DNA from 3 places in the Rhizobium sp. NLR10b genome. Region 3 is predicted to be linked to each of the others. Evidence: riboswitches for the same ligand, from Rfam matches in the RefSeq annotation. Region 3 holds a riboswitch; each other region holds the start of a gene.
What was found. Region 3 has a riboswitch for cobalamin ahead of cobU (bifunctional adenosylcobinamide kinase/adenosylcobinamide-phosphate guanylyltransferase). Riboswitches for the same ligand answer to the same signal wherever they lie in the genome.
Positions count from the first base shown of each region.

Region 1: another riboswitch for cobalamin. It lies ahead of bluB (5,6-dimethylbenzimidazole synthase); the one in region 3 lies ahead of cobU (bifunctional adenosylcobinamide kinase/adenosylcobinamide-phosphate guanylyltransferase).
Region 2: another riboswitch for cobalamin. It lies ahead of HJB91_RS10690 (CbtB domain-containing protein); the one in region 3 lies ahead of cobU (bifunctional adenosylcobinamide kinase/adenosylcobinamide-phosphate guanylyltransferase).

Region 1 covers NZ_JABDWV010000012.1:147,005-152,670, forward strand. The annotation lists gene HJB91_RS20490 (demethoxyubiquinone hydroxylase family protein) at 1-237, shown strand, start outside; gene HJB91_RS20495 (VOC family protein) at 340-711, opposite strand; gene HJB91_RS20500 (RNA polymerase sigma factor) at 791-2,026, opposite strand; gene HJB91_RS20505 (YciI family protein) at 2,023-2,385, opposite strand; gene HJB91_RS20510 (DUF2865 domain-containing protein) at 2,645-3,742, shown strand; gene bluB (5,6-dimethylbenzimidazole synthase) at 3,746-4,435, opposite strand; cobalamin riboswitch at 4,477-4,664, opposite strand; gene HJB91_RS20520 (HAMP domain-containing methyl-accepting chemotaxis protein) at 4,987-5,666, shown strand, end outside.
Region 2 covers NZ_JABDWV010000005.1:352,353-358,018, reverse strand. The annotation lists gene HJB91_RS10695 (CbtA family protein) at 1-585, opposite strand, end outside; gene HJB91_RS10690 (CbtB domain-containing protein) at 696-905, opposite strand; cobalamin riboswitch at 931-1,081, opposite strand; gene HJB91_RS10685 (histidine phosphatase family protein) at 1,138-1,692, shown strand; gene HJB91_RS10680 (bifunctional diguanylate cyclase/phosphodiesterase) at 2,170-3,741, shown strand; gene HJB91_RS10675 (acetate/propionate family kinase) at 3,996-5,174, shown strand; gene HJB91_RS10670 (phosphoketolase) at 5,247-5,666, shown strand, end outside.
Region 3 covers NZ_JABDWV010000002.1:418,671-424,336, forward strand. The annotation lists gene HJB91_RS04555 (chloride channel protein) at 1-1,143, opposite strand, end outside; cobalamin riboswitch at 1,370-1,767, shown strand; gene cobU (bifunctional adenosylcobinamide kinase/adenosylcobinamide-phosphate guanylyltransferase) at 2,099-2,620, shown strand; gene cobW (cobalamin biosynthesis protein CobW) at 2,627-3,682, shown strand; gene cobN (cobaltochelatase subunit CobN) at 3,686-5,666, shown strand, end outside.

The DNA of each region.
Region 1 (5,666 bases), on a different contig from region 3:
GATCAATTGATCTTCCTCAAGAGCCGCGATCCACAGCTTCACGGCCTCATCGCTTCGATCCAAGAAGAGGAGTTGGCGCATCTCAGGGAGGCCGAGAGGAACCAGACGAAACGCGGCATCGGCCACGCCCTGCTTCTGCCAGTCATCGCCGCGCTCACGGACCAGATGATCTGGCTCTCGACATGGGGAGACTCAAGCTGGATGCGTGCCGAAATAGCCCGCTCCAAGGGTGTTTGATGGTCTGGCAGCCGCTTCTGGCGCCATTCAGTCATCACCGGTCTTGGCCCAAAGCAGGCATTGCTCTGGGCCAAAGGGCTCAATGGTCTGGAGACGGCGAAGTCAGTTCTTCGCAGGTGGCTTGGGAGGCTCGGCCAGGTTGATCCGGTTGCCCTCACCGTCGAATATCTGAGCCACGAGCCCAAAGTCGCCTTCGATTTTTTTGGCGAGTTGCAAGCCCTGACGCGAAAGCCTTTCGAGCTCAACCTCGAGCTCGCGGACGACGATCGTTATGATCCCGTTGCCGGCGCGTTTGTCATCCTTCCAGACCTGCAGGCCGGCCCCGCCCATGTTACGCCACTGAGCCATGCCCGCTATCGGTTTGCTATCTGCGGGGCGTCCCATGAGCTTTTCATACCAGATGAGCGCCTCGTCAAAGTTGGAAACGGTGGCGGAGGCGAAGATGCTCTGGACAGTTATTGAAGTGGTGGTCATGTTGTACTCCTTGTTGGACAAATGGATGTCGTGCAGGAGTTCTCGATTTCGACAGGCCGCGCAAAAAAGCTTGCGGTCATCACAAAACTTTTGAGCGCTGTTCTTCGAGGTGGCGCCGTTCTGCCTCCGACCAACACAATCCGATAGCGACTGTGAAAGCTTCCGCCGCCTCGACATGCCTGCCTAGCTCGGCGCAAATCTGCGCGCGGGCCGTCCAGTACGGCAGGTAGTCGGCCATTCGCGGATCGCCGGCAAGCGCATGTATGTCACCAAGCGCCGCGTCTGCCTGCCCTATCCGCACGAGAGCCACGGACCGATTGAGCGTCACGACGGGCGACGGAGCAATCCTGCCCAGCACGTCATAGAGGGAAACGACGTCCTGCCAGTTTGAGATGCCGCTCAAACGGCGCGCGACATGGGCAGATTGGATGGCCGCCTCTATCTGGTAGCGGCCAGTCGGACCCTTTGCGTTGGCTTCTCGCAGGAGACCCTCGGCGAGGCGCAATTGATCGTGATCCCAAAGTCCGACATCCTGGCTGTCCAGCGGTACGAATGCACCGTCGGGGGCCCTGCGGGATGATCGCCGCGCCTCCGTATAAAGCATCAGCGCAAGAAGACCTTTCGGCTCCGGCTCATGCGGAAGCAGGGATACAACCACGCTTGCAAGCCAGATTGCCTCTTGTCCAAGCGCTTCCGCCCTGTCGATGTCCATCCACCCGCTGGTATAGGCGGCGTAGATGGAGGCGAGTATCGGCGGCAGCCGGTGCGATAGTTCCTCCTTTTCCGGCACGAGGAACGGAATTTTCCCATCCCTGATCCTCGCCTTGGCTCTTACGAGCCTCTGGCCCATGGCCCTCGGAGAGACGAGAAACCGCGCGGCGATGTCTGCAGCGGTCAGGCCCAGCACGGTCTGGAGGATCAGCGGCGTTCGCGCGGAGGCATCGATGCCAGGATGTGCGCAGGCAAACATGAGCGCCAGTCGCCTGTCCGCAATTTCCTCATCCATTTCCGCCGCTGCCGAGAGTTCCTCGGCGATGAGGGTAAGACGATCGGCGCTCTTCGCCTTCACTTTGTCCTTGCGCCAGTCGTCGAGCTTGCGCCTGCGCGCGATCGTCAACAGCCAGGCATCGGGGTTATCGGGCACGCCATCGACAGGCCATTTTTCGAGAGCCGTGAGGAAAGCAGTCGCGAGCGCATCCTCGGCGGACGCGATATCACCCAAGCGCGCGCCAAGATAGGCGACGAGGCGACCATAGCTCTCGCGCGCCACTCGCTCTGCTACACCTCGGGCAACGGTGGAACCCGAAACCGTCATCCTGCATGTTCCGACGCATCCCTGATGCGACGAACCTCAACCGTTCCCCAGGACGCAGCAGGGCAGCGCGCCGCCCATTTGTTGGCTTCGTCCATATCGGCAACGTCTATGATAAAGTACCCACCGAACTGTTCGCGAACATCCGCATAAGGGCCGTCCAGAACACTGACGTCATTCCCTTGAACGCGAACGACACTCGCCTCAGAGGAACCGACCAGGGCATTGCTGGAGACGAATGCTGCCGCTTTCTCCAGCGCTTGCTGATAGGCATACATCTGGCCCATGAAGCGCGCCATGTCCTCGGGCGCTATGGACTTCCCGGCAGCTTCGTCCGCATGCAGCATCAGCATGTAGCGCATTTGCTTTATCCCCAGTGAAAACCAATCCCCAGCAGGAGCAAGCTGGGAGAATAACAATTCGGATGAAGAAGGGAACTGCTGTTAACGGCTGCAGTGTCCGTCGCCGGGGCAACGCTGTTGCCCGCATCTTCTGGATAAAATCGCGAAAATGCGCTAGGAATTGATCCAAGCTTATTAAGAGAAATACCTTAAGAGACAAGGTACGGCGAATGGACGCCACCTTTGACCGATCGACACTTTCTCACTTCCGGACGATGCCGTGAAACGCCGAAACCTGTCTCTTGCTCTTGTGCTTGCGCTGGCATCGCCGGCTGCCGCACACAGCAGCGCCGTCTGCAACGACCTGCGTGGTCGCCTGGCCGACCTACCACGATCGATCGGCAACAATAACGGGCAGGAAGCGCGCCAATATGCCAGCGCAATCGCCGAGCAGAACCTCGAGCTGCGCAAGGTCCGCAACGATCTGCGCAGCTATGGCTGCACCTCGGGTAGCATGGTGGTGATCGGCGGCGAGAATGCCGATTTTTGCGCCGAGCTTTCTGATGCCGAAGCCCGGATGGTCGACAATATCCGTTATCTCCAGGATCAGCGCGACGAGTTGCGCAGCCAGGCCGGCGATGACGACGCGCGCCGGGAATTGACGGCGGCCCTCGAACGCAATGGCTGCAGCAGCGACAATTTCTATGCCCCGACCGAGCGCAGCGCCAGCGATCCTGCCCCAAGCGTCGAGGAACAGGCGATGCGCACCGACACCTTCATCCCGCTTGGCGGCGGTGAAGAGGCCGATCCATTTTACGGCCTGCCGAGGGCCGAAATGTTTTCGCCGGTCAGCACCATTTGCGTTCGCAGCTGCGACGGCGGCTTCTTCCCGATCAGTTCGAACACCACCTCGGTCGATTTCGGCCGCGATGCGCAGACCTGCGCCAAGATGTGCCCCGGCATCGAGACCGAGCTCTTCTATCGCGACGTGACCAGCACCGAAGCCTCGAACATGATCTCGGTCGCAACAGGCGCGCCCTATAGCGCCATGAAGAACGCCTTTGCCTACAAGAACCGCGCTCCCGGCGAGAAAAATACCTGCGCCTGCAATCTGACCGCCTATTACGAGGAGATGCGCGGCAAGCAGACCCTGGGCGAACCGCCGCAGCAGGGCTCGATCACGACGGTCCGCACCAATCCGCCGGCGAAAGATACTGCGGCAGCAGCAGTCCCGCCGCAGCCATCCGTTCCCGAGCGTCCCTACGACCCCACGCAGAACAAGGTCCGTCAGGTCGGCCCGCAATTCCTTGCTGGCGACCAGGGCTCGATCGACCTTGCCAATCCGGCGACGCCGGGCCCGCAACCACAACAGCAGTAATTGCTAAGGGTCGTTGCGTCCCCATCCGTCGTGGAAAACCAGTTCCTCGAGCGGCAGCCGCTGCCGCCAGCCTTTGACCGAGAGTTCCGGTTCATCATAAAGCCGATCGACAAAGCCGGCGCAGAGCCAAGCGACCACCTCGATATGCTCGGGTATGCCGAGAATTGATTTCAGGTCGCCTTCACGAAAGATGCTGACCCAGCCGATGCCGACCCCTTCGGCGCGGGCCGCAAGCCAGAGGTTCTGGATGGCGCAAACGGTCGAATAGGAATCCATCCGCGGATTGTGCGTCCGTCCCAGCACCACGCTGCCGCCGCGAGTGGGATCGCAGGTCACGCATATGCCGAGCGGCGCCTCCACGATGCCTTCGAGCTTGAGGGACCGATAGGCCTGCCGCCGCTCGCCTTCGAACATCGACGCCGCCTCTTCGTTGGCCTTGGCAAAGGCGTCGCGCACGCGCGCACGGACAGCTGGACTATTCACCAGAATGAAATTCCATGGCTGCATGAAGCCGACCGACGGCGCATGATGGGCGGCTGTCAGGAGCCGCGCCACGACGTCGTCGGGCAACGGATCGGGCAGGAACTGGCTGCGCACGTCACGCCGCGTCATGATCGCGTGATACACGGCTTCGCGCTCAGCCAGCGAAAAACCGGACGCCGCCGAAAGGGCATCCGCATCAAAGGGTCGCATCGTCAAATCCCCAACAACGCAACCGCCCGCCGTCCGCGCGGGTTGGGTCTATCTCGCCAGGCCGGTCTTCTGACTTGGCTTCATCCATCTGCCGCAGCCTTCCCGGCAAAAGCCAGTGGCGCGATGAAGCGGCAGACGTCGGCCTTACAGCGTTGGGCACGTTCCGGCCTTGCACCGGATTCCCGATTCTCCCGCCTGGACGGCGGGCACCTGACGGCGCATCTATTTCAGGAAACCGACGCGGCGGCAAGTGCACGCAGACCGAACCTGAAACCACGGCTGCATATGGCTGATCGAGGGGCGGATCACCGGGCAGACAACCCCCTCCTCGGCGATCTTTTGGTCGCAGGAGGAAACAGCCTCTGTGTGCCCGCCCATCCTCCTCTACTTTATGATTTATTCACACATCAAATCCACACTGCCTTTGCGCGTTTTGGGTCGCAAACTCCGACATGGGCATGAGCGCTCGTGATGTGACCGTCAGCGTCGATGCCGCGCTGATGTGCCGGTCGCGAAGATGGTCGACCGAGCCGCAATTCCAGGCTCCACGGATGTTCCAATTCTTGAAAACGATGCCCCTGACAGCCAAGCTGGCGGCGATTATCGTTGCCGTCAATCTCTGCGGCATTTCCGCCTTGGCCACCTATACATGGATGTATGAAACCCGGGCGCTGGTTGACGGCGCCCACGCAAATTGGTCCAAGGATGCGGAGCAGTTTGCATCTCTGGCCGCCGGCGGCGTCAAATGGGGCAAGGCGAACGCCGTTCGCGAGGCTTATTCGCTGTATCGTGACGATCCCTCGCTCGATCTTGTGCAATTTGCCGCATTCAACGCAGAGCTCGCTGCCGTCGACAGCTGGACCCGCGACGGCGTTTCCGGTTTGCCAACGCCGGCCGACCTGGCGACCCGCCTCAGCGCAAAACCCGACAAAACGACGATCGATGACAGCGGAATGTCCGCCGGTTTGGTCACGATTATCGCGCCGCTGCCGCTGGACAAGTCGGGCAAGACAACCGGCTACATCGTCACGAACTGGTCTGTCGAAAAAATCACTTCCGAAGTCCGCCAGAAGGTCCTCGTTTCGCTGCTCACGCAGTCCGCCATCACCGTTCTCGCCGTCATCGCTTTCCTCCTCGCCATGCGCAGCCTCGTTGGCAGGCCGCTCAGGATCCTCAGCAAACGAATTGGCGCGCTGCAGAATGGCGACCTCGCCTCCTCCGTCGCCTACAA
Region 2 (5,666 bases), on a different contig from region 3:
GGGCACCTCATTGATCGGCGGCAGCAGATAAAGCACGAAGCCGATGAAGACGAGATAGGCGACGCCGGCGATAATCGCGCCGTTCCAGAGACCGAAGCGCTCGCCAAGGCGGCGCGACAGCGCGATCGCGGCAATCAGCGACGCGAGCGAAACAACGATCATAAGGAAGAACAGTTCGGTCCTGGCGCCGATCGTATCGGGATTGCCGACAGCCGGCGGGTTGGCCGGATATTTGATGGCGGGAACGAGCACGACCGCCACGAAGGCGGCAATGGCGATGACGGCCGAGGTGCCGCGCGCCGATAGGCTGCTGAAGCGGCCGTGCACGAAGGCGAAGGCGAGCGAAAAAAGCCCGCCGACGGCGATGCTGTAGGCCATGACGCCTGTGAAAAGGCCGAGGCCGGCCTGCGTGGCCCGGCTGACGATTTCAGGTTCGGCAGCTTCGCCCGCCGCCTGGGCGCTCGCTTCCTCGAAGGCGATTGCCGCATCGACCAGCGGCTCGCCGAAGGTATGGGCGAACGCGAAAACGAGGATGCCAGCAATCAGGCCCGCGAGCATGCCGCGAAGCAGAAGCTTTCCAACCATGTCAGTATTCCCCCTTGTCGCGCAAAACTGTGCAGCGGTTTTGCGATAACGACATGCGTAAAACAAAGACCTAAAGCGCGAGAAGCGAATCCGAAAGATCGCGATGCGCTTTAGTGGCAGGGAAATCCGAGGAGATGGCGGCCGTCATGCACGAATTCGTGCACATACATGCCGTTGAACAGCGCCATCGCGCCCTCCTCGGTGCCGACGAAATAAAGAACGATGAGCATCAGCAGACCGCCGAAGATCGCCCAGGGAAGGATTTCCCCTACAGGGATCTGCGCCGGCGCCGCGACAGGCGCGAAAGTGGTGTCAGACATGTATTCCTCCGGAATGACGCGTTCAGTCGAAAGAGTGTTGTGCGGCAGGGTCTGACTTCCAGCGTGAAGAAGTTTCGACACGCTGGTCACAGTGGCGCGACCGCGCCGGATTTCCACCGGCTTCCAAACCCGCAACAGCACGGTTATATCTTCACGCCGAAGAGACTGTCAACGAAACTTCACGAAGCCGGCAAAGGCCGTCCCCATCCCGTCATCGGAGATCAGAACAATCGTGAATATGCGCCTCACCTGGATCTGCCACGGCGCGACGTCGGCGAACCGCAAGGCCCAGTTTCCGCTCGACGAACCGCTGGAAGAAAAGGCCGTGGAAGAAGCAGCCAGGATGGCCGCCCTCCCCCACGCCGATCGTATTGTCACAAGCCCCGCCATGCGCGCCCTCCAGACGGCTGAGGCGCTCCGTCTCGAAGCGCAGATTGATCCGTCGCTTCGAGATTGCGACCATGGCCGCTGGGCTGGCAGGCCGATCGAGGCGATCGAGGCGGAAGAGCCGGAAAACCTCACGGCCTGGATGACCGAGCCGGGGGTGGCCCCTCACGGCGGCGAGAGTGTTTTCGACCTGCGAAAGCGCGTCGCTGGCTGGATGGATGCCCAGTCCGCCCGAAGCGGTCACGTGATCGCCATCAGCCACGCGGCCGTCATCCGGGCTGCAGTCGCCCACGTGCTTCAGGCGCCACCCTCCTCCTTCTGGCTGAGCGACGTCGAGCCACTCGCCATCCTTCGGATGACCAGCAACGGAAGCCGCTGGTCGCTGCGCTTCCAGCATTAGAGATTCCTTATTTTATCCAGCCTTGCACAAGCAAATCGCGTCATTGCTGTTGAACCCGGTTTTGCGGGGACTACTTCCTTGTCCCAAGGAGATGGAAGAATGACATATGATTGGAGTGGAGAGCGTACACGGCGCCTGCGGTTGATGCGCGTCGCCACGTTCACGGTTTTGGCCGGTCTCATCCTCAGCGTTCCGCTGCTGATCGTCACCGCCTGAAGCACTGGAAAAGGCGAGCGATGCGTCAGCACGCTCGCCTTCGTTCTTCTGGGCATCTTTTCGGCCCAATCACCTGTAGCAACATTCTTCCTGAACGGGACCGGCGAAACAGCCGCAGTGCCGGTCCTGGCCGCATCGCAACGCTATCCGTCTGCCGGCGGCTCACCGCAAACCGCCCCCTCCGATAATTCGCCTTCTGGTTTCAACGAACATTTCAGACTTTCGTGATATCTCGGCGCGGGTGGAGTTGGAGAAGGCATAATGCCGGTGTTTTTCCAGAGCAGAGCCGGAAGGCAATGCATGTCGATCGTCGGTTTGGGGATTACCCTCTGGCTCCTAGCTACATTGCTGCGGTTCGACGACAGCCTGGTTTCCTTCATGACCGCTTTCCGTGAATACGGCGCCGACAAGCTCGTTCTGGGACTCGGCATCGCCGGCACCATGAGCTTCATCTACTCGGTGCTGCGTATTGCCGATCTGCGCAAGGAAATGGAACTGCGCGCCGCCGCCCAGGCAAAGGCCGACTGGACGGCAACGCACGACCATCTGACCAAGCTGCCGAACCGCTATGCCTTCGAGCGCAAAATCCTCTCACGGCCGGTCAGAAGCGACGAGGCCGAAATCGAGGAATGGAACCAAAACGTCACCATCTTCTCCGTCGACCTCGACGGCTTCAAAAAGGTCAACGATCTCGTCGGCCACAAGGGCGGCGACGTCTTGTTGGTCGAAGTTGCCAAACGCATCTGCGCGCTCGGCAATGCCGATTGCGTCTACCGCTTCGGCGGTGACGAATTCATCGTCGTCGCCTTTGCCCTGACGACACAACGCGAGGAGCGCTTCGCCAAGCTGCTGATCCAGGCCGTCACCCGCCCGATTCATATCGATGGTTTTGCCGTCGAAGTCGGCGCCAGCGTCGGCTACGATCGTTGGGTCGAGGGCAGCGAGCCGCTGGAAGACGCCGCCCACCGTGCCGATCTCGCCATGTATGAGGCCAAATCACGCGGCCCCAACCATCATCTCGTCTTCGAAAATTCGATGCAGGATAGGGTAACGGAACGCGCCTCCTTGGAAACCAGACTGCGCGCCGCGATCGCCAATAAGGCGATCAAGCCTTTCTATCAACCGCTGATTGATCTGAAGACCGGCCAGCTTTGCGGTTTCGAAGCCCTCGCGCGCTGGATCGGCGAGGATGGCGTCAACATTCCGCCGACTGTTTTCATCGACATTGCCGAGGAGACCGGGATGATCACCGCCTTGTTCGAGGATCTCCTTGCGCAGGCCTGCAGCGATGCGCTCACCTGGCCGGAGCATGTCACGTTGTCCTTCAACGTCTCGCCGGTGCAGATGGAAGACAGGCTGCTGACGTCCCGCATCCTCAAGGTCCTTTCGGCAAGCCGGCTACCGCCGCAACGCCTGGAAGTTGAGATCACCGAAAACGCGCTGATTCAGGATCCCGCTATCGCCGCCGTCATTCTCGAAGAGCTGCACGCGGCCGGCATTCAGATCGCTCTCGATGATTTCGGCACAGGCTATTCGAGCCTCGCCCAGCTCGCCCGCTACCGCTTCGACAAGATCAAGATCGACAAAAGCTTCATCGCCACCTATCGCGATGACGAACGCCAGGAAAAAATCGTCCGCGCCATGCTTGGCCTCGGCAGAAGCCTCAATATCAAGACGACTGCGGAAGGTGTCGAGGAGCATGGCCAGCTTGCCTTCCTGCTGCAGCTCGGCTGCGACATCGGCCAGGGTTACCTTTTCGGCAAGGCGATGCCCGCCGCCGAGGCGAGCATCTTCATCCGCGATCGCAACGTCAATCTGGCGTCAACGGCCTGAGCCCAGCTTATTTCAACAGAACCCAAGCTTTTGCGTCCCGATCGGCCGCCACGCACCGTCTTGTTGCGCACGGGGGGCTATTGCAGCTGGAGCTCTTGCCGCCATTGTGCCGCCAATGCTCAATGACCGCACGTGCGAGGTTGACAGGCGTGGGGATCGACCGAAGCAAAGGCAACCGCCAAATGATGCCTTTCCAGCGGGAGTTTCGGCGCTAGGTTCGCCCATCGTGACGACTGCGCGGGCTCTCTGAAGACATGTCATTCCCCGACCTTCTCCTGACCTTCAATGCCGGCTCATCGACTGTGAAGATCGGGGTCTTCTCAATTGATGACGCCGGGGCACGACGCCTCGGCAAGGGCGTCATCGATCTCCGCGCCGAGCCGCTCTCGCTTGACCTGACCAAGGGATCGCAGACATTCGACATGCCGCTGAAGGCGGAGGTGACGGACGATCTGCACGGAGTCATCGACGAGACCTTCACGCGTCTCGCCGATCATTTCGATATGGCGGCCGCAGCCGCGGCCGGTCACCGCGTCGTCCATGGCGGCGAGCGCTTCACGAGCGCCGTCGCGCTTGATGACGCCGCCACCGATGGGATCGAAGCGCTGATCCCGCTCGCACCCCTGCACCAACCGCAAGCGCTGCGCTTCATCCGCGCGCTCCGCCATCTGAAGCCACATCTTGTCCAGACAGCCTCCTTCGACACGGCCTTCCATGCCACGCAGGACGATCTCGTGCGCCGCCTCGCCATACCCCGTTCCCTGCATGAGGAGGGCATCAAGCGTTACGGCTTCCACGGACTTTCCTACAAGTTCATCGCCAGTGAACTCGCGCGCAAGGCGCCGCATGCGGCAAAGGCTGTGGTCGCCCATCTCGGCAGCGGCGCCAGCCTCTGTGCGATGGAAAACGGCATCAGCCGCGATTGCAGCATGGGCTTTTCCACCCTCGACGGCATCCCGATGGCGACACGCCCGGGCTGGCTCGATCCCGGCGTGATCCTGCATCTGGCAGGAGAGAGAAAACGATCGCTGGGTGAGATCGAGGATCTGCTCTATCAACGCTCAGGCCTGCTCGGCGTTTCCGGCATCAGCGCCGATACGCGCGATCTGTTGACGGACGGACGGCCGGAAGCGCGCCAGGCGATCGATCTGTTCATCCTGCGCATTGCCGGCGAAATCGGCCGCATGGCGGTAACACTCGGCGGCCTCGATACCGTCGTCTTCACCGCCGGCATTGGCGAGCATCAGCCGGAAATCCGCGCCGGCGTGGCGAAACGCCTGTCCTGGCTCGGCCTTTCGATTGATGAAAAGGCCAACGCCGCCCACAGATTCACGATCAGCACCGGGGAAAGCCGCATGGCCGCCCATGTCGTTGCCACGGACGAAGAACAGGTGATCGCCGACGAGGCGCTGTCCGTTCTCCGCGTCCGCTGATCCAGATCAATGGCGCGCTCGCGCTAACGGCTAGAACTGACGTTGAACGCGTTTTCGAACGGGAGAAGCCCCATGGAAAAGCATGTCTCGACCGCCGCCGCCCTGACCGATGCTGAACTCACCCTGATCGATCGCTACTGGCGGGCGGCCAACTATCTGTCGGTCGGCCAGATCTACCTGCTTGCCAATCCGCTGCTGCGCGAGCCGCTGCAGTCAGAGCACATCAAGCCCCGCCTGCTCGGCCACTGGGGCACGACACCCGGCCTCAACTTCATCTATGCGCATCTGAACCGCCTCATCCGCGCCCGCTATCTCGACATCATCTACATATGCGGCCCCGGTCACGGCGGGCCGGGAATGGTCGCCAACACCTATCTCGAAGGCACCTACAGCGAAATCTATCCCGATATTACCGAAGACGCCGAAGGGATGCGCCGGCTCTTCCGCCAATTTTCCTTTCCGGGCGGCATTCCGAGCCATGCGGCGCCGGAA
Region 3 (5,666 bases):
GGCATAAATGACCGGCGTCAATGTCGCATCGGCGAAATAGGGGCCGCAATAAGCAAAGAGCTTGCCGAGCAGGGCGCCCATGAACAGCGAGGCGAAGAACAGCCCGCCTCTGAAACCGGAGCCGATCGAGATCGCCGAGGCAAGGGATTTCAGGAGGAAGAGACCGATCAGCGCCGGGATTGCCACGTCGCGGGAGAGGTTCAGATGCAGCGCGCCGTGGCCAGCCGAGAGCACCTGCGGCGAAATCATCGCCAGAAGCCCGACGATAATGCCGCCGAGCGCCGGGCGAAAGGGCGGGGCAATCGAGCTTTTGCGCGCCACCTCCTCGACGAAGGCCACGCCCTGCATGAGGAGAATGCCAACGCCGGCGCAGAAGACGCCGAGCAGCAGCGCCGGGATATAATCGGCCGGCACGACCGAGCCGAAGCTGCCGATATCGATGGTGAAATCGCCCTCGGCAAGCAACCTTGCGATGAGGGTTGAAACGAGGGCGGAGACGACGACCGGGGTCAACGACACGATGGTGTAGGTGCCGATGATCAGCTCGAAGGCGTAGAAGGCGCCCGTCAGCGGCGCGTTGAAAGCGGCGGCGATGGCGCCGGCCGCGCCGCAACCGACGAGTATGCGCAGGTCCGAGCGGCGCAGCTGCAGCTTGAGGCCGAATTTGGAGGCAATGCCGGCGGCGAGCTGGGTATAGCCGGCCTCCAGACCGACGGAGGCGCCGAAGCCGTTGGAGATCAGGTTCTGTACGGCAACGATGATGCTGTCGGTCAACGAGAGGCGGCCGCCATGCAGCGCATTCGCCTCGATCGGGTCGACCATCGGTTTCTTGCGCCGTTTGGCGAGGACCAGAAGCAGCAGGCCGAGCAGGGTACCGCCGATGACCGGGGCGGTAAGCAGCAGCATCTTGTCCTCGATGACCGACGCGCTCAACCTTTCGCTGTCGGCGATGCCGAAAACTAGCTGGTGCAACTCGTTGGAGACATAGCTCATGCCGGTCACGGCAAGACCCGAGGCGATGCCGACGATGGCGCCTGCCAGCGACAAGCCAACTTCGCTGCGGCGCGTCAGGGCGCGCAGCCGGCCCGGATCGAAGAAAACACGCAGCGTGCGCAGGCGGCGCCGATCCAATTTCATAAGCATGGCTAGACAACTAGGCGATGAGAGGCCGGGTCAAGGGCGGAGGTGCAGTCGCCTTGCAACGCAATTGCGGCGAAAAGCCGACGGTCGGGTCAAATATTTATGACGTAAGCCGCTGATAATAGACGATATTTCCGGTAGGGTCAGTGGTGTTGGCCGATCTTTTGCGCAGTCTGGAGCTGGAGCGGTTTCGAAGGTCGGTTGACTTCACCCCCCGGCTTGCCTAACCATCCCAGGGATAACGGATGGTTCCGGATCGGCATTTCGCCTTCCGGATGAAAAGGGAATGTGACGGGGCGGACCCACATCGGGCGCATTCATCACAGCCGACCGCGCGACTGTAGAGCGGTCAGGGTCTTCCATCCGGCATCGAACCCTTTCGGCCGGCGGGCTGCAATCGTGCAGGCGGGCGGGATGGGCGGCATGCCGGAAAAGCCACTGGAAATGCATGGTGATCAACCGGGGTCGGACGCCTCTATCTCTACGAATCGTCCACCTTTTCACCGAGGCAGCCGGGAAGGCGAGGCAGATCCGCTGGCACGATCAGGGGCGACCGGACTTCCGGTTCGCCCCGATCGCCGCCGATAACCGCGAGCCAGGAGACCTGCCTTCCGTGCCGGGCGAAAAGCCCAACCCTGGGCAAGAGACCCGCTGCCAGCACGGAGGTTGTTTTGGCTGAACGATTGAATTCAGCGCCGCCTCTGGTGGTGCGCTTGGAAGTTGACTTGCAGATGCCGCCGCCGTCCGGCACGGGGCCGCTGGGAAGGAGTTTCCTTTCCTCCCTCATTCCTGTGCTTGTCACAGGAATCCAGCGGGCCCAAGTCCTTGGGCACAGGAGAATCCCTTCACGGCAGCATAGAATTATTCACGGCGCCGACGCGCCGTGGCTGGATTCCTATGACAAGCACAGGAATGAGGTGGGGCGGGGTACCGCATCCGGTCATAGGACTGTCTGGGCATGACGGCTGCCCCCTCCCACACCCTCATCCTCGGCGGCGCCCGTTCCGGCAAATCCCGTTTTGCCGAAAATCTCGTTATGGCAAGCGGCGACGAGCGCCACTACCTCGCCACCGGCCGTGCCTGGGACGAGGAGATGCAGACGCGTATTGCCCAGCACAAGGCCGATCGCGGCCCTTCCTGGACGACGCATGAGGAGCCGCTCGATCTTCTCGGCGTGCTTGCCGCGATCGACGGCGAGGGGCGCATTGTGCTTGTCGATTGCCTGACTCTCTGGGTGACCAACCTGATGATGGCGGAGCGCGAGATGGCTGTGGAATTTGCCGCGCTCGCTGATTTCCTGCCTGGCGCCAAGGCGCGGCTGGTCTTCGTTTCCAACGAGGTTGGCCTCGGCATCGTGCCTGACAATCGGATGGCGCGCGATTTTCGCGATCATGCCGGACGGCTGCACCAAATAATCGCGGCGCAGGCCGACGAAGTCTATTTCATCGCGGCCGGTCTGCCGCTGAAAATGAAGGGTTGAAGTTCCATGATCCAGCAGAAAATCCCCGCAACCGTCATCACCGGCTTCCTTGGCGCCGGCAAGACGACGATGATCCGCAACCTGCTCACCAATGCCGGCGGCAAAAAGATTGCGCTTATCATCAACGAATTCGGCGATCTCGGTGTCGATGGCGAGGTGCTGAAGGGCTGCGGCGCGGAGAATTGCAGCGAGGACGACATTATCGAGCTCACCAATGGCTGCATCTGCTGCACCGTCGCCGACGATTTCATTCCAACGATGACGAAGCTCCTGGAGCGCGAACAGCGGCCTGACCATATCGTCATCGAAACCTCCGGCCTCGCCCTGCCGCAGCCGCTGGTCTCCGCCTTCAACTGGCCTGATATCCGCACCCAGGTGACCGTCGACGGCGTCATTACGGTTGTCGACAGTGCGGCCGTTGCCGCCGGCCGTTTCGCCGATGACCATGCTGCTGTCGAGGCGGCGCGCGTCGAGGACGACTCGCTCGATCACGAGAGCCCGATCGAGGAGCTGTTCGAAGACCAGCTCACATGCGCCGATCTCATCGTCCTCAACAAGACCGACCTGATCGATGGGGATGGCCTGGGCCGCGTGAAGAACGAAGTCGCCTCCCGCATCGCCCGCAAGCCGGTCATGATCGAGGCCAGGAATGGCGAGGTGCCGGCAGGCGTGTTGCTCGGCCTCGGCATCGGCGCGGAAGACGATATCGCCAACCGCAAATCCCATCACGAGCTGGAGCACGAGGATGGGGCGCCACACGACCACGACGAGTTCGACAGCTTCGTTGTCGAACTCGGCGCTGTTTCCGATCCGACAGGCTTTGTCGAGAAGCTGAAGGGCATCATCGCCGAGCATGATGTGCTGCGCCTCAAGGGCTTCATCGACGTCTCGGGCAAGCCCATGCGCCTGCAACTGCAGGCCGTCGGCAGCCGCATCGACCAGTATTTCGACCGCGCCTGGGCAGCGGGCGAGGCGCGCCGCACGCGCCTCGTCGTCATCGGCTTGCACGAAATGAACCAGGGCGCGGTGCGCAAGGCGATTGAAGCGCTCGTTCAAGGATAATCGATGCATCTGCTTCTGGCCCAGCAGGGAACGATCAGCGACGGCGAAGAGGCAATCGACCTCGGCCAGTCGCCGGGCGATATGCTGTTCCTTTCGGCTGCCGACACCGAACTTGCCGCGGTCGCTACCGCCTATCGCGGCTGCGAGGGAATGCCGCATTCGCTGAGGCTCGCGAATCTGATGAGCCTCAAGCATCCGATGTCAGTCGATACCTATGTCGAGCGAACGGCCCGGCACGCCAAGCTGATCGTCGTGCGTGCGCTCGGCGGCGCCAGCTATTTCCATTATGCGCTGGAGGCGCTGCACGCCGTTGCCGCCCGCAACGGCGCACTGATTGCAGTATTGCCTGGCGATGCCAAGCCAGATGCGGGGCTGGTTCCTTTCTCCAATGTTGACCTCGACGATCTCAACGCGCTCTGGGTCTATCTGATCGAGGGCGGCGACGCCAATACGCGGAGCTTCCTTGCTTATGCCTCGGCGATGCTATCGGGCGCGGAGAAGCCGGCGCTGGCAGTGCCTTTGATGAAGGCGGGGATCTGGTGGCCGGGGCGAGGGGCGATCGGGGTCGAAGAGTGGCGGCGGGTCGTCGGTTCGCATGTCGCGCCAACGTCGTCCGTCAAGCGTGGGGCCCCCCCCTTTGTCTCGCCGGACATCTCCCCCACAAGGGGGGAGATCAGCAAGTCGCTCGGACTTCCAACAAAAAAAATGCGTGAGAATGCCGCACTTTCGGCTGAAGAGATGGAGCGAAGCCTCGCATCCCCGATCTCCCCCCTTGTGGGGGAGATGTCCGGCAGGACAGAGGGGGGTACACCAAGCTCGACAGAAGAGGTGGAATTCGAACCCACGTCCCCCATCGTCGCCATCAGCTTCTACCGTGCCCTCGTCCAGAGCGGCGAGACCGGGCCGGTCGAGGCGCTGGTCGAGGCCCTGGCCGCACTTGGCCTGCGGCCGCTGCCGGTCTTTGCCTACAGCCTAAAGGATCCCGTTTCGACAGGCATTCTCGAGAGCGTGTTTTCGGCGTTGAAACCGGATGTCGTCATCAACACAACGGGCTTTGCGGTCTCCGCGCCGGGCGCGGACCGGCAACCGACTGTGCTGGAGACGGATGGCGCAGTCGTACTGCAGGCAATCCTGTCGGCTTCGTCGCGGGAGGCCTGGGTGACCTCGTCGCAGGGTCTGTCGGCGCGCGACCTCGGCATGAATGTGGCGCTGCCCGAAGTCGACGGGCGGGTATTGGCGCGGGCGGTGTCCTTCAAGACGGCGGCGCGTTACGACGCGGCTGTCGAGGCGAACATCGTGGCAAGCCTGCCCGACGCCGGCCGGCTCCGCTATACGGCGGAGCTCGCCGCCAGTTGGGTGCGGCTGCGCCGGACGCCCGCCAATAGGAGGCGCATCGCCCTCATCATGGCGAATTATCCGAACCGCGACGGCCGACTCGGCAACGGCGTCGGACTCGACACGCCGGCCGGCAGCATCGAGGTGCTTCGGGCGATGGCGGGTACGGGTTACCCGGTCGCCGATGTTCCGGCCGATGGCGACGCGCTGATCTGGCATCTTATGGAGGGGCCGACCAATTCCCGGCATGACGGCCGGGTCATCCGCGAGGCTCTTTCGCTCAGTCGCTACAAAAACTTCCTGGAATCTCTTCCCAAAAAGATTCAGGATGAGGTGAGGGCGCGCTGGGGCGAGCCAGAGAACGACCCCCATTTTCGCGACGGCGTCTTCGCCCTGCCTTTCGCCCGCTTCGGCGGCGTCCTGGTCGGCATCCAGCCGGCGCGCGGCTACAATATCGATCCGAAGGAGAGCTATCATTCGCCGGATCTCGTGCCGCCGCATGGCTATATTGCCTTCTATGCTTTCCTGCGGCGCGAATTTGGCGCCGACGCCGTCATCCACATGGGAAAGCATGGCAATCTCGAATGGCTGCCGGGCAAGGCGCTGGCGCTGTCTGAGACATGTTACCCGGAAGCGATCCTCGGGCCGC